Regions from separate parts of the Stenotrophomonas sp. 14P6.2.3 genome, predicted to be linked through region 1. Evidence: predicted binding sites of a transcription regulator. Region 1 holds the regulator's gene; each other region holds the start of a gene.
The links. The regulator HrcA, encoded in region 1, represses chaperone genes, less so after heat shock. The targets are predictions, from matches to a motif close to TTNGCACTCNNNNNNNNNGAGTGCNAA.
Positions count from the first base shown of each region.

Region 2: AC27VL_RS07815 (co-chaperone GroES) is a predicted target of HrcA. The motif match lies at 1,054-1,080, and genes of this name have one in related genera.
Region 3: rpoH (RNA polymerase sigma factor RpoH) is a predicted target of HrcA. The motif match lies at 2,108-2,134, and genes of this name have one in related genera.

Region 1 covers NZ_JBYOLA010000025.1:10,680-13,931, forward strand. The annotation lists gene dnaK (molecular chaperone DnaK) at 1-907, opposite strand, end outside; gene grpE (nucleotide exchange factor GrpE) at 1,109-1,624, opposite strand; gene hrcA (heat-inducible transcriptional repressor HrcA) at 1,688-2,752, opposite strand; gene recN (DNA repair protein RecN) at 2,868-3,252, shown strand, end outside.
Region 2 covers NZ_JBYOLA010000007.1:43,425-46,676, reverse strand. The annotation lists gene groL (chaperonin GroEL) at 1-636, opposite strand, end outside; gene AC27VL_RS07815 (co-chaperone GroES) at 720-1,007, opposite strand; gene AC27VL_RS07810 (endonuclease) at 1,317-3,107, shown strand; gene cutA (divalent-cation tolerance protein CutA) at 3,176-3,252, shown strand, end outside.
Region 3 covers NZ_JBYOLA010000007.1:2,640-5,891, reverse strand. The annotation lists gene purD (phosphoribosylamine--glycine ligase) at 1-1,101, shown strand, start outside; gene rpoH (RNA polymerase sigma factor RpoH) at 1,221-2,096, opposite strand; gene ung (uracil-DNA glycosylase) at 2,351-3,076, opposite strand; gene AC27VL_RS07600 (response regulator) at 3,086-3,252, opposite strand, start outside.

The DNA of each region.
Region 1 (3,252 bases):
TCAGCTTGATGTTCAGGTGCTTCGGACCCGACGCGTCAGCGGTGACGTACGGCAGGTTCACTTCGGTCTGCTGGGCGCTGGACAGCTCGATCTTGGCGCGCTCGGCAGCATCCTTCAGGCGCTGCAGGGCCAGCGGATCCTTGCGCAGGTCGATGCCCTGGTCCTTGTTGAACTCTTCAACCAGGTACTCGATGACGCGGTTGTCGAAGTCTTCGCCACCCAGGAAGGTGTCGCCGTTGGTGGCCAGCACCTCGAACTGCTTCTCGCCGTCGACGTTGGCGATCTCGATCACCGAAACGTCGAAGGTGCCGCCGCCCAGGTCGTACACAACGATCTTGCGATCCTTGTTGTCGCCCTTGTCCAGGCCATAGGCCAGCGCGGCCGCAGTCGGCTCGTTGATGATGCGCTTGACGTCCAGACCAGCGATGCGGCCGGCGTCCTTGGTCGCCTGGCGCTGGCTGTCGTTGAAGTAGGCCGGCACGGTGATGACCGCTTCGGTGACCTTCTCACCAAGGAAGTCCTCGGCGGTCTTCTTCATCTTCTCCAGCACCTTGGCCGAGATTTCCTGCGGCGCCATCTTCTTGGCATCGCTGGTGGACACCCAGGCATCGCCATTGTCATGGGCCAGGATGCCGTACGGGACGTGCGCGATGTCCTTCTGCACTTCGGCGTCGGTGAACTTGCGGCCGATCAGGCGCTTCACCGCGTAGAAGGTGTTCTTCGGGTTGGTCACGGCCTGGCGCTTGGCCGAGGCACCGACCAGGACTTCGCCGTCCTTGGTGTAGGCGACGATCGACGGGGTGGTGCGATCGCCTTCCGAATTTTCGATGACGCGGGCCTTGCCGCCGTCCATGATCGCCACGCACGAGTTGGTGGTGCCGAGGTCGATACCAATGATCTTGCCCATGGGGGACTCCTTGAAGGATGTTGTTTTTGTCAGTCCGGCCGTTCGGCCGGTGGATGAATGGGATGTGGGGGAGGCTCGTGGAACATTCAAGCCACCCCTCGAACGCTGTGTTTCCGCTCGCCCAACACGTTCAGCGTCGGTCGTGCCGATGCCCCGTCCGGGGCGAGGACACCCGCGCCAGGCCTGGCCCGGCGCGCGGGGTCAATCGGCGGCAACCACCACCAGCGCCGGCCGCAGCAGGCGCTCGTTGAGCAGGTAACCCTTCTGGAACACGGTCACCACGCTGCCCGGGGCGGCGCCGGGGGCGGCGACCTGGCTGATCGCCTGGTGGTGTTCCGGGTTGAACGGCTGGCCGGTCGGGTCCAGCAGGACCAGGCCGTTGTCGGCGGCAACCTTCAGCAGCTGCTTGTAGGTCATTTCCAGACCTTCACGCAGCGGATGGGCATCGTCGCCGGCGGCCTTGAGGCCGGCATCGAGGCTGTCGAATACCGGCAGCAGCTCGCCCAGCAGCTTTTCGTTGGCGAACTTGCGGGCCTGCTCGATATCGCGGGCCACGCGCTTGCGCTGGTTGTCGAGGTCGGCGCGCTCACGCAGCGCTTCGGCCTTGACCTGCTCCACTTCGGCACGGAGCTGTTCGATCTGTTCGTTGACGCCCTCGGCGGCAGCTGCGTCGGCGGCGGCCTGCTGGGCGGCGATGTCTGGCTGATCTTGATTCATGTCTGGGTCCCTGGCGGTCACTCTCCGCCTCCACCCACCCTAGTGTGGGCGGGATGCTGCGTTTCAAGCGTCCGATGCACCTGGACTTCGCCCGCCGGGCGAAAAGGCCGCACCGAGCACATCGGCGGTGGCCTGCACCAGCGGGATCATGCGGTCGTAGGCCATCCGTTTCGGCCCGATCACGCCCAGCACACCCAGTACCTGGCCATTGGCGGTGTATGGCGCGGTGACCAGCGAGACGCCCTGCAGGGGCACCACGCCGGTTTCTTCGCCGATGAAGATGCGCACGCCCGGGGCCTGGATGGTCCGCTCCAGCAGCTGCAGGATCTCGCGCTTGCTGGAAAACAGCTCGAACAGTTCGCGCAGGCGCTCCAGGTCGGACAGGTCCTGCACCCCCATCAGACGGGTCTGGCCGGCCACCAGCATGTCGTCGGCCGGCGGCTGCAGGGCCTGCTCGGCCAGCTCGATGCTGTGCGCCAGCACCTGTTCCAGCTCGGACCGCGCGTCGCGCAGCTCCAGAAGCAGGCGGGTACGGATCTCGGCCAGGGGCAGTCCGGCGAAGTGGGCATTGAGGTAATTGGCCACCTGCTCCAGCTGCCCCGGTGCGAAGTCCTGGCGGGTCTCGATCACCCGGTTCTGCACCTCATTGTCGGCAAACACCAGGATCGCCAGCACCCGGCGCCCGTCCAGCGCCACGAAATCGATCTGGCGGAAGGCGAACTGCTCACGCCGCGGCGCGCTGACCACGCCAACAAAATGACTCATCGCCGACAGCAGCTCCGAGGCACTGCCGAGCAGGGCCTGGGTACTGCCGCCTCCGGCCAGCTCCTGACGCAGCCGGGCCAGCTCACCTTCGCCCGGCGGCTGCATCTGCAGCAGGCTGTCGACGAACACCCGATAGCCATGCGCGGTCGGAATCCGGCCCGCCGAGGTATGCGGCGACGCCAGCAACCCAAGATCTTCCAGGTCACCGAGGATGTTGCGGATGGTGGCGGGACTGACCTCCAGGCCGGCCACGCGCGCCAACGTCTGCGAGCCCACGGGTTCGCCGTCCTGGATGTAGCGCGCGATCAGCGTGCGCAGCAGGTGCCGCGCGCGTGGGGCAAGTTGGTCGGGAGAACCGTGCATGGAATCAACCTGTGAGACAGGGACATTAGATAATGGCGACGCATCCCCTTGGCAAGTCATTGGACGACCCCGCCGCGCGTGCTAGCGTTGCGCGGCTGCAGACACCCCCTTACCCATGCTCAGACATCTTTCAATCAAGGATTTCGCCGTCGTCCGCGCCACCGAACTGGAGTTCGGGCCGGGCATGACCGTGGTTTCAGGCGAGACCGGCGCGGGCAAGTCGCTGATGGTCGACGCCCTGGGCTTCCTGTCCGGCCTGCGCGCCGACAGCGGCGTGGTGCGCCATGGCGCCGCCAGGGCCGAACTGTCGGCCGAGTTCGCGCTGGACCAGCTGCAGGCCGCCCGCCAGTGGCTGGCCAGCAACGAGCTGGACGATGAAGACCAATGCCAGCTGCGCCGCGTGATCCGCGCCGACGGCGGCTCACGTTCGTGGATCAACGGCCGTCCGGTCACGCTGGCACAGCTGGCCGACCTGGCCGGCCTGCTGGTGGAGATCCATG
Region 2 (3,252 bases), on a different contig from region 1:
GGTCTGCGACTGCTGGTTGTTGATGAAGTACGGGGAAAGGTAGCCGCGGTCGAACTGCATGCCCTTGACCACGTCCAGCTCGTTGTCCAGGCCCGAGCCTTCTTCAACGGTGATCACGCCTTCCTTGCCGACTTCCTTCATCGCGTTGGCGATGATCTGGCCGATCGACTCGTCCGAGTTGGCCGAGATCGTGCCGACCTGGGCAATGGCCTTGTCGTCAGCGGTCGGCTTGGAGATGTTCTTCAGCTCGGCGACGGCAGCCACGACGGCCTTGTCGATACCGCGCTTGAGGTCCATCGGGTTCATGCCGGCAGCAACGGCCTTGGCGCCTTCGCGGATCAGGGCCTGGGCCAGCACGGTGGCGGTGGTGGTGCCGTCGCCGGCGTCGTCGTTGGTACGCGACGCGACTTCCTTCACCATCTGCGCGCCCATGTTCTCGAACTTGTCAGCCAGTTCGATTTCCTTGGCGACGGACACGCCGTCCTTGGTGATGGTCGGGGCGCCGAAGCTCTTCTCGAGCACGACGTTGCGGCCCTTCGGGCCCAGGGTGGCCTTGACGGCATTGGCGAGAACGTTGACGCCGCGCACCATGCGCGAACGGGCGTCTTCACCGAAACGAATATCCTTGGCAGCCATTGCAGTTACCTCATTGGTAGCGCCGGGCCATGCCCGGCAGCTGGGTGTTTGGAATCAGGGTATGAAGCAGGTCGCGCCGACGCTCAGCCGATGACGGCGAGCACGTCGTCTTCGCGCAGGACCTTGTATTCGACGCCTTCGCTCTTGTACGAGCTGCCGGCGTACTGGCCGTAGATGACCTTGTCACCGACCTTCAGCGACGGAGCGCGCACGGTGCCGTTGTCCAGCGGCTTGCCCGGGCCCACGGCCACGACTTCACCCTTGGTGGACTTTTCCTTGGCGGAGTCCGGGATCAGGATGCCACCGGCGGAAACTTCGTCGGCTTCGATCGGCTTGACCACAACGCGGTCGTGCAGCGGCTTGATGCTCATGTGGGACCTCTTAAGTTATTGATTGGTCTGAAAAAGTCCGGCGATGTTAGCACTCACACCAGGTGACTGCCAGCAACGCGCGTGAAAAAGCCCGACAGGTCGGGAGCACGACAGAGATGGAGACCCCCGGGGACCTTTCAAGGCCCGGCCGGCAAATTTTTATCGATGCGCCGCGACAGCTCGATGTCCGCGGATCCGGTATTTTGGTGATGGGCGTCTCACTGTCAGATATCTGGCGTTCATTTACGACAAAGTGTCACCAGATCGGCTTTAGGGTGGCCCGGCATTCCCAATCACAAGGAGTAGTCGATGCGATTGCTGTCCCCGCTCGCCGCCGCCTGCCTGCTGGCACTGGCCGCCGCGCCGGCCCAGGCCGAGGTCTTCATCAACGAACTGCACTACGACGACAGCACCGCTGCCGGTGACGTCGGCGAAGCCATCGAAGTGGTCGCCACCGCCGGCGAGGACCTGTCCGGCTACCGCCTGTACCTCTACAACGGCAGCAATCCGTCGGCCGCCACGGTCTACGCCAACAACGCAGTACCGGCGGGAACCGCGGCCAGCTGCGGCAGCGCCACCCTGGCCGTGGTCACCTACCCCACCAACGGCCTGCAGAACGGCCCCAACGACGGCATCGCCCTGGTCGACGCCAGCGGCAAGGTGGTCCAGTTCCTCAGCTACGAGGGCGCGATCACCGCTTCCGGTGGCCCCGCCGCCGGCATGACCAGCCAGAACATTCCGGTTGCCGAAACCAACAGCACCGCGGCGGGCACCTCGCTGCAGCTGACCGGCAGCGGCAGCCAGTACGCGCACTTCACCTGGGCCGAATCGGCCAGGCAGACCTTCGGCAGCTGCAACAACAACCAGACCTTCAGCGGCGGTGGCACCCCGGGCCCGAACACGCCGCCTTCGGTGTCCACCACCACGCCCGCACAGGGCAGCAGCACCTTCCCGGCCGCCGCCGACCTGGAAGTGGTGTTCAGCGAGACGGTCAACCTCGCCAGCGGCGCCTTCGCACTGACCTGCGGCACCTCCGGCAGCGTACCGCTGACCTGGCCGGCCAGCGGCAAGAGCGTGAAGCTGTCGACCAATACCGCGCTGGTCGCCGGTGAAGCCTGCCGCTTCGACATCCGTGCCGCACGCATCACCGACGCGCAGGGTGCCCGCCCGGCGACCGATAGCCGCATCGCCTTCACCGTGGCCACCACCACCGGCAACCCGGACCCGGGCAATCCCGGCGGCCCGGCGGGCTATTACTCGAAGGTCAACACCAGCAGCCCCAGCCAGCTGCGCTGCTCGTTGCATGCCACCATCAAGGGCCACACCGCGTATCCGTACAGCGGCTCGGGCACCAGCACCTGGACCATCCTGGAGATCGCCGACGAAGATCCCAACAGCAGTGGCAAGATCCTCGATGCCTACCGCAACCGAAGCTACACCAAGGTGAGCGACCGTGCCGGCAGTGGCGGTGGCCTGAAGTACAACCGCGAGCACACCTGGCCCAATTCGCTGGGCTTTGCCAGCACCACCGGCGACAAGGGACTGCCGTACGCGCCCTACACCGACACCCACATGCTGTACCTGACCGACGCACAGTGGAACGCCGACCGCGGCAACAAGCCGTTCGGCAAGTGCGACGCCAACTGCGGCGAGCGTGCCACCGAGGCCAACAACGGCCAGGGCGGCGGCAGCGGCGGCTACCCGGGCAATTCGAACTGGGTACGCACGCCGGATGGCAACGCTGGCACCTTCGAAGTGTGGGGTGCGCGCAAGGGCGACATGGCACGCGCGGTGATGTACATGGCCATCCGCTATGAAGGGGGCAAGGATGCGGCCACCGGCCAGTCCGAACCGGACCTGGAACTGACCGACGACCGCAGCAAGATCGTCAAGACCAGCAGCTCGCCGGCCTACATGGGCCTGCTGTCGACCCTGATCGACTGGCATCTTGCTGATCCGCCGAGCGCTGCAGAACGTGCCCGCAATGACGTGATCTACAGCTTCCAGGGCAACCGCAACCCGTTCATCGACCACCCCGAGTGGGCCACCCCGGGCCTGTTCACCTCGGCCAAGCCGGCCACCTGCCAGCTGGCCAACTGACCGCGCAACGCTGCGGTCCACTGCCGTCGCCGGGCCCTGCCCCGGCGACGGCCCTATACTCGACGGTCATGTCGACCGTCGATCCCGTCCTGCTGCTGTTGACCACCTGCCCGGACCGGGCCAGTGCCGAGCGCATCGCGCACGC
Region 3 (3,252 bases), on a different contig from region 1:
GCCGAAGGCGTGGCGCTGACCGTGGTCGGCCCGGAAGTGCCGCTGGTAGCCGGCGTGGTCGACCGCTTCCGCGCCGCCGGCCTGCGCATCTTCGGGCCGACGGCTGCCGCCGCGCAGCTGGAAGGCAGCAAGGCCTACGCCAAGGATTTCCTGGCACGCCACAACATCCCCACCGCGTTCTATTCCGTGCACACCGAGGTGGACGCGGCACTGGCCTACCTGCGCGAGAAGGGCGCGCCGATCGTGGTCAAGGCCGACGGCCTGGCCGCCGGCAAGGGCGTGATCGTGGCGATGACCCTGGCCGAAGCCGAAGACGCGGTGCGTGACATGCTTTCGGGCAACGCCTTCGGCGATGCCGGCGCGCGCGTGGTGATCGAGGAATTCCTCGACGGCGAGGAAGCCAGCTTCATTTCGATGGTCGACGGCGTGCACGCACTGCCGATGGCCACCTCGCAGGATCACAAGCGCGTCGGCGACGGCGACACCGGCCCGAACACCGGCGGCATGGGTGCGTACTCGCCGGCCCCGGTGGTCACGCCCGAGGTGCATGCACGGGTGATGCGCGAGGTGGTCAACCCGACCGTGCAGGGCATGATTGCCGACGGCATCCCATTCACCGGCTTCCTCTACGCGGGCCTGATGATCGATGCCAGCGGCGCGCCGAAGGTGATCGAGTTCAACGTGCGTTTCGGCGACCCGGAAACGCAGCCGGTGATGCTGCGCCTGCAGTCGGACCTGGTGGAGCTGCTGGAAGCGGCGATCGATGGCCGCCTGGACCAGGTCGACGCGCAGTGGGATCCGCGCCCGTCACTGGGCGTGGTGCTGGCAGCCAAGCCATACCCGGAAGCGCCCATCACCGGTGAGGTGATCTCCGGCCTGGATGAGGTGCCGGCAACGGCCAAGGTGTTCCATGCAGGTACGACGCTGGATGCGCAGGGCCAGGTGCTCAGCGCCGGCGGCCGCGTGCTGTGCGTGGCTGCACTGGGTGACAGCGTGCGCGACGCGCAGGCGAACGCGTATGCGGGTGTGGCGAAGGTGAGCTGGGCCAATGAGTTCCACCGCACTGACATTGGTTGGCGCGCGATCGCACGCGAGGGGTGAGGTCCACGCGGCATCAGGACATCCACGCATGGCGTGGATCTACTGGTGCTGTACCAGCCCCACAAACAGAAAAGGCCCGGCATTGCCGGGCCTTTTCGTCAATCAAGCGCGTCACCACCTTACGCGGTAAACAGCGCCTTCATCTTCTTCAGCGCGTTCGCTTCAACCTGGCGGATACGCTCGGCGGACACGCCGTACTCGTCTGCCAGCTCCTGCAGCGTCACCTTGCTGTCCGCATCCAGCCAGCGGCGGCGGATGATGTCGCGCGAACGCGCATCCAGTTCCGCCAGGCCTTCACGCAGCAGCTGCATCTGGTTGTCTTCGCTGTCCTCGCGCTCGTAGGCCATCGACGGATCTTCGTCATTGGCCACCAGATACGCAGCCGGCGACGGCGGTGCATGGTCGTTGTCTTCGTCGGTCGGCGCATCGAAACCGATATCGCGGCCGGACAGGCGCGATTCCATTTCCAGCACTTCGCGCTCGGACACGTTCAGGTCCTTGGCCACCGCGGTGACTTCGGCGGCGTTCATCCAGCCCAGGCGCTTCTTCGACTTGCGCAGGTTGAAGAACAACTTGCGCTGCGCCTTGGTCGTGGCGACCTTGACGATGCGCCAGTTCTTCAGGATGAACTCGTGCATCTCGGCACGAATCCAATGCACGGCGAAGGACACCAGGCGCACGCCCATGTCGGGGTCGAAGCGCTTGACCGCCTTCATCAGGCCGATGTTGCCTTCCTGGATCAGGTCGCCCAGCGCAAGGCCGTAGCCGTTGTAGCCGCGGGCCACGTGCACCACGAAGCGCAGGTGCGAATGCACCAGCTCACGGGCAGCGTCCAGATCATTGCCGTCGCGGAAGCGACGGGCCAGGTCCTGTTCGTTATCGACCGACAGCACCGGGATCTGGTGCACGGCACCGATATAGGCGTCCAGCGAACCGAGCGCACTGGGAATCGGCAGATTGTTTGCCACAAGGGCAGTAGAGGTGTTCTGGCTCATAGGCACCCATCTTAGCAGTCGGGGAATTGGACTGCTAAAGGAGGAAAAAGTTCCAGCATTCCACTGATGAAACACTGGTCCCAAACAGAGCCCTACCGTAACGCGATTTGATGACAGTGGCGAGCGCGCTTTTCGGGATACACAATCCCTTGGAATTCAACCCACTAGCCTGGAAAACACGGCCATTCCGGGTCAAAGGGAGCTGAACAGGCGGCGGTTTCGCCCTTCAATCACCGGGCGGCGTTGCCCGCCGTTCAGCCCGATGGCGCCAGCGACGCCCGCGGCGGCAGCGACCAGTCGATCGGGGCCTGCCCACGGCGCTGCAGGTACTCGTTGGCCATCGAGAAATGACGGCAGCCAAGGAAGCCACGGTGGGCCGACAGCGGCGAGGGATGCGGCGATTTCAGCACGCGGTGGCGACCGCCATCGATCACCTTGCCCTTCTGCTGCGCGTAGGCGCCCCAGAGCATGAACACCAGGCCCTCGCGCTCGCGGTTGAGCACATCCACCACGTGATCGGTGAAGCCTTCCCAGCCGCGCCCCTGGTGGGCACCGGCCTTGCCCTCTTCCACCGTCAGCACGGCGTTGAGCAGCAGCACGCCGCGCTGTGCCCAGGGAATCAGGCAGCCGTGGTCGGGGCGCGGGATGGCGAGGTCACCCTCGATCTCCTTGTAGATGTTCAACAGCGACGGCGGCACCGGCACACCCGGCTGCACCGAGAAACTCAGGCCATGGGCCTGTCCACGACCGTGGTACGGGTCCTGGCCGAGGATGACCACTTTCACCTGATCGAACGGGGTGGCATCGAACGCGGCGAAGATCTGCGGGCCGGGCGGAAACACCGCCGCGCCGCTGGCCTTGCGCTGCCGCAGGAAGCTGGACAGCTCGCGCATCTGCGGCTGCAGCAGGTAATCGCCTACACGCTGTTTCCAGCTCGGTTCCAGCTGGATCGCTGGGGTGTCCACTACTTCATCGATCATCGCAACACGTCATCGCAACAGGGGTCCATCATTCAACCGGGCCAGCCGCAGCTGGAACAGCACCTTGGTGATCAACAGACGCTCTTCGATCGGCTTCAGCACCAGGTCGTTGGCGCCAGCCTGCAGCAGGCCGGTCTGGTTGTGCGGATTGCCATCGCCGGTCATCACCAGCACCG